Regions from separate parts of the Clostridium algidicarnis genome, predicted to be linked through region 2. Evidence: riboswitches for the same ligand, from Rfam matches in the RefSeq annotation. Region 2 holds a riboswitch; the other holds the start of a gene.

Region 1 (3,220 bases), 300 kb from region 2:
TGGATATTTATTTTTGTAATTTTCAAGACCAAAGGTATTTAAATATTCCTCAGCCTTACCTTTATTCTGTTTGTTTATTTCTAAAGGCAAAGCAGCATTTTCTAAGATAGTCCTCCAAGGAAGTAAAGAGTCCTTTTGAGGCATGTAACCAATGTAACCATCCATAGTATTAATATTTTCTCCATTAATAAAAACACTGCCCTTTAGAGGTTTTTCTAATTTAGAGATTAATCTAAAGATAGTGCTTTTTCCACAGCCACTAGCACCAACAATGCTAACAAAATCACCACTATTTATCTTAAAACTTAAATCTTCAATAATAAGATCAGATTGGTTTTCGTACTTAAAGCTTACGTTACAAAAATCAAGCATATAAAACTACATCTCCTTACATTTATTACCTCCACCTCTTACCTCCACCTCTGAGGTGCAGCCAGTTTTTACCTGCACCTCAGAGGTGCATCCATTTATTGGGTTAGGATTCTTTGTTGTATGACATGTCCCAAAACATATATTCATACTTACTTGTGGTTATGAATATTTCAGTTAATTTATTTAGGTCTTTAGCGTTCATATCTTTTGAGAGGCTGTCCACTAAATCTATAATCCACTGAGTAGCTTCTTCGTATTCTTTTGAAATATAGCCTCTTACCCATTCACCGTAAAATTCATTTTCTGTGGCTCCAGGAATTTTGCTTAAGTGTTTACCTATTTCAAGATAACTCCACATACAAGATAAAAGAGAGGTGGAAAGCTCGGCTAAACTTCCTACGTGTGAAACTGATAGCATGTAATGAGTGTAGGAAAGATTAGTTAAGGACTGCTTTGTGTTTCTAATTTCTTCTTTTGTTATGCCAAGTCTTTTCATATAAGACCTGTGTATGCTCATCTCTCCATTTAATATATTATCTACCATGCTAGAGAATCCTTGCATTACCTCTTCAGTATCTGCCTTAACTACACCTAAAGCGTAAATCTTTGCATAATCTAAAAGGTAAAGATAATCTTGAATCATATAAAATTTGAATTTATCTAAATCTAAGGTTCCATCACCTATACCTTTTATAAAAGGGTGGCTATAATAGGATGTCCAAATTTCCTCAACGTTTTCATAAAGATTTTCTGTAAATCTCATTTTATCTCCTCCTAAGTGCATATTTTAGAAACAAAAAAGTGCCAACCTCTAAGAGATCGGCACTGATATTTCTAAATATTGCTAAGTAACAGCAAATACTTTAAGTAAATACAAAGCCTCTCCCTACGCTGGCATTAACCAGATCAGGTTAGAAAGGTCTAAGAATCAAGTTCTTAATCTCAGCCAGCAACACCGGCCCCCTTGGACTATTATAAATTATATTCTATTTTACAATGTAATAATACTATAGAGATTGTATATAGTCAAATTTTAATCAAGACGCATTACCATTTAATGGGTGCACCTCTGGGGTGCATCCACTTTTTGGATGCACCCCAGAGGTGCACCCATATTTTCACAATTAGATTACTCTTCTTATTCTACCAATTTTGTACCAAGGCACGTCTGCGATTCTAATAAAGTTTCTTGTGTTTGGTGACTCTATCCATTTTCCGTCGCCTATGTACATGCCTACATGATTAAGGTTGCTAAAGAATAGCATATCTCCGGGCTTTACGTTGGCTTTGGATACTTCTACTCCATTAGTTACTTGGTCCCAAGTGGTTCTACCTATACTTACACCTGCTTGTCTAAATCCCCATTGCATAAGTCCAGAACAGTCAAATGCTCTATAACCAGCATCTATGTATTTACCTGGTATATCGTATTTGCCTCTCCTAGCATCATCTGGAAATCTTAGTATTAGTGAATTTAGTGAAGCTGTTGTTAAAAATTCACCAGAGCCTCCCCACACATAAGGACTTCCAATTTGAGCTTTCATTGCGTTAAGGGCAATGTTATAGACATTTGCATGGCCAGCAGGATCTTTTACTTCAGTACTATTTACTTTTTTCACATAATCTTTATTTACATAACCAGTTTTACCGGCATATGTGACTTTGTACCATTCTCCTGCAGTACCTATAATATTACAAGTTTCTCCTGGTAATATATAAGCTAGAACTTGACTATCATCTGAGGTGCTTGGCTTACTTCTCAGTCTTAAATTAGTACTAACATTATAAATCATACCCATACCTAGGTTTTCTAACTTTTCACCAGGAATTGCTGGTGTTGTGGGTTTTGTAGGAGTAACATCTGGAACTTCACTTCCTAAAACCTTAGCATAGTCCTTATGAATATAACCAACCTTATTATCACATTCAATAAAGTACCAGTCGCCGGATTTACTATTTATATTAAACTTTTGTCCACCTATTAAGTAAGAAACTATAGCTGAACTAGTGTTAGGTTCTTGTCTCATTCTTAAATTACTGCTTACATTAATAACCTCACCCTTAGAAGAAGCTGTTTCACTAGGCTTTTCTACTGGTTTTTCAGAAGGCTTAGGTTCTACTGGCTTTGTAGGAGCATCAGCATTAAGTTCCTTTACATAATCCTTATGAACATACCCAGTTTTGCCATTAAACTCAATAAGATACCAATCGGAAGTCTTACCTTTAATATCAAATTTTTCTCCACTATTTAAATATCCAACAACAGAAGCTGAAGTACTAGCAGAAGATCTCATTCTTAAATTACTACTTACATTAATAACCTCACCCTTAGAAGAAGCTGTTTCACTAGGCTTTTCTACTGGTTTTTCAGAAGGCTTAGGTTCTACTGGCTTTGTAGGAGCATCAGCATTAAGTTCCTTTACATAATCCTTATGAACATACCCAGTTTTGCCATTAAACTCAATAAGATACCAATCGGAAGTCTTACCTTTAATATCAAATTTTTCTCCACTATTTAAATATCCAACAACAGAAGCTGAAGTACTAGCAGAAGATCTCATTCTTAAATTACTACTTACATTAATAACCTCACCCTTAGAAGAAGCTGTTTCACTAGGACTTTCTACTGGTTTTTCAGAAGGCTTAGGTTCTACCGGCTTTGTAGGAGCATCAGCATTAAGTTCTTTTACATAGTCTTTATGAACATACCCAGTTTTGCCATTAAACTCAATAAGATACCAATCGGAAGTCTTACCTTTAATATCAAATTTTTTTCCACTATTTAAATATCCAACAACAGAAGCTGAAGTACTAGCAGAAGATCTCATTCTTAAATTACTACTTACAT
Region 2 (3,220 bases):
ACAACTATTGTCGATGCCTTAGTTTTAATATTATACTTTGCTACAGCAACAATGCTTCTTGGAATTTAGAAAGATCAAGTGATTCTTAGACATAGGTGGAGTTTGCTTATAAGGAATACATCTATCCATCAAAGTCTTAGAAGAACTTATCCTAGGGGCGTAGCAGCCGTCAACCCCCACCTTGAAGAGGATAGGGGTGTTACGGATGGTAGCCATCGGATAAAATTTTGAAAGGTGGAATAATCATGTTATTCAATTATTTTATGCCTACTAAAATATATTTTGGGAAAGATGTAGTACTTAAAAATAAGAATATACTCAAAGATTTTGGAAAGAAAGCTTATATTATTACAGGTAAAAGTTCATCAAAAGTTAATGGATCTTTAGATAATATGATAGAAGCTTTAGAATATAACAACATAGAACATATAATATTTGATGAAGTAGAAGAGAATCCTTCATTAGAAACTGTTGAAAAGGCTTCAGTAATAGGTAAAAATGAAAAAGTAGATTTTATAATAGGTATTGGAGGGGGATCCCCACTAGATGCTGCTAAAGCTATTGGAATTTTTATAAATAACCCTAACATAAATAAGGATAATATAAATGAAACAAAAGATTTAAAAAGTTTACCTATAATTGCTATTGCCACAACCTCAGGCACTGGATCTGAAGTCACACAGTATGCTATAGTTACTGATCATAATAATCAAACAAAAAAGAATTTAGGTCAAAGTGTTTTTCCAAATGTAGCATTTTTAGATCCTTCTTATACCATGAATATAGGGTGTGATGTAACAGTAAGCACTGCCATAGATGCATTTACGCATCTAGCAGAAGGTTATTTAAATAATAATGCAAGCGAACTTACGGATACCATGGCAGAATCGGGATTGCGTCTTTTTGGCAGGTGTTTAAAAGATATATTAGAAAATAATATAGATTACTCTACTAGGGAAAATCTTATGCTAGCATCTACACTTGGAGGAATGGTAATAGCTCAAACAGGTACTTCATTACCACATGGCATGGGCTATCCACTGACATATTTTAAAAATGTACCTCATGGAAAAGCAAATGCTTTATTGTATGGAGAATACTTAAATGTTTTTAAAGATAAAACTAGAGTAAATAAGGTTTTAAGTTTTTTAAATTTAAAAGACATAGAAGAGCTTAGTAGCATAATATCTAAATTAATGGATACTACCTTAGATATAACTGAAAAAGAGATACAGGTATATGCAAAAATAATGTGTAGTAATGAAGCTAAGTTAAAAAATCATCCAGAAAAGGTAGGCTATGATGAAATATATAACATATATATGAATAGTCTAATCAAGTGATTAGATAAAAGGGTAAGTTTTTTTAATAGAATAATATAACACAGGGGAGCTAGATAATCACTGGCTGAGAGTAAGAATGACTATTCTTAGACCCAAAACCTGAACTGGATAATGCCAGCGTAGGAAGTGTACTATAGTAATATTGCAAGATATATAGCACAGGCCGTACTGGTCTGTGCTTTATTATATTTTAATAAAGGGAAGAGGGGGACATAAATGAAAATTAAAAACATGACAATTTCAGCTATGTTTGTAGCAATTGGAGTGCTAGGAAGCCAAATTATATACATTCCAGTAGGCGCTTCAAAATGTTTTCCAGTTCAACATACCATAAATATAATTTCAGCTATTAGTTTAGGTCCTGTGTATTCTGTTGGAATAGCCTTCTCAATATCACTACTTAGAAATGTTCTAGGCATAGGATCTTTGTTGGCATTTCCAGGTAGTATGATAGGGGCATTGATTGCAGGATTGTTATTTAGAATTACTTCAAAAAAAGAAATGGCTATTTTAGGTGAGGTATTTGGTACAGGCATACTAGGGGGGATTATGGTTTTTCCTATAGCAAAGTTTATATTAGGTAAGGATGTGGCAGCATTATTTTACGTAGTTTCATTTTTAATAAGCACCATAGGTGGTAGTGGTATAGCTTATGCAATGCTAAAGGTTTTAGATTTAGGTAAGACAAGCAAAAAGATTTCACAAAAGTGAAATATAGGGCTAATTTTAATAAATAAAGGTGGTGGTTATGGGATAAATATACTTAAAAATGAGACAGAATATGGAGAATATTAAAGAAAGTTAAAATATGTACCAAGAAAGATAGATAGATACTTTACCTTATAACTGTTTTAGAGTAAAATTACAATAACAATTAGTTTTCAAAAATATATAGATAGAGGTGATATAAGTGAAGACCTTTGAGAGTTACAAATTAAAGGATATAGAATTTAAAAATAGGATAGTCTTACCACCTATGTGTATGTATAGTGCAGATGAAAACGGTATGGCTAAGATGTTTCATTTTGTACACTATACAGAAAGAGCTATCGGAGGAGCTGGACTTATAATTTTAGAAGCCACAGCAATTGCACCTAATGGAAGAATATCAGATAATGACCTTGGCATATGGGATGATAGTCATATAGAGGGACTTAAAACCATCGCAATGTCAGTAAAAGATAATGGTTCAAAGGTGGCTATACAGCTAGCTCATGCAGGAAGAAAATGTGAAGCAAAAGCTGACTTTATAGTAGCACCTAGTGATATTTCCTTTAGTGAAAAATATAGACAACCAAAAGCCTTATCAAAAGACGAAATAAAAGAAATAATTAAAGGATTTAAAGATGCTGCTTCTAGAGCAGATAAAGCTGAATTTGATATGATAGAAATTCACGGAGCACATGGATACTTAATAAATGAATTTTTATCACCATTAGCTAATAAAAGAGAAGATGAGTATGGAGGGAGTACTGAAAACAGAGTTAGATTTTTAAATGAAATATTAGATGAAATAAAAGAAGTATGGCCTTCAAGTAAACCTATAGGCCTTAGAGTTTCAGCATCTGATTATGCAGAGGGCGGAATAGATATAGATGAAATGATAAAAATAGTTAATCTTATAAAAGATAAGGTAGATATAATTCATGTAAGTTCAGGGGCTGTAGTAAACACAAGAATAAAAACTTACCCTGGATACCAAGTGAAATTTGCAGAAGAGATAAAGAACAACTGCAAAATACCAACAATTGCAGTTGGACTTATAGAGAAGATTGATATGGTTGAAGAAATACTCCAAAATGAAAGAGCTGACATGGTAGCTTTGGGAAGAGAACTACTTAGAAATCCTTACTGGACCCTTCAAGAGGCAAAAAAGA

What was found. A riboswitch is a leader RNA that binds a small molecule or an ion and turns the genes downstream of it on or off. The one in region 2 is predicted to bind thiamine pyrophosphate.
Region 1: another riboswitch for thiamine pyrophosphate. It lies ahead of tenA (thiaminase II); the one in region 2 lies ahead of thiW (energy coupling factor transporter S component ThiW).

The regions. Positions count from the first base shown of each region.
Region 1 is NZ_JNLN01000001.1:1,491,381-1,494,600, forward strand. Features, by position in the region: gene BV55_RS0107320 (ABC transporter ATP-binding protein) at 1-372, opposite strand, end outside; gene tenA (thiaminase II) at 476-1,135, opposite strand; TPP riboswitch at 1,238-1,348, opposite strand; gene BV55_RS15110 (C40 family peptidase) at 1,497-3,220, opposite strand, start outside.
Region 2 is NZ_JNLN01000001.1:1,789,849-1,793,068, forward strand. Features, by position in the region: gene mgtE (magnesium transporter) at 1-69, shown strand, start outside; gene BV55_RS0108615 (iron-containing alcohol dehydrogenase family protein) at 246-1,343, shown strand; TPP riboswitch at 1,376-1,486, shown strand; gene thiW (energy coupling factor transporter S component ThiW) at 1,560-2,054, shown strand; gene namA (NADPH dehydrogenase NamA) at 2,254-3,220, shown strand, end outside.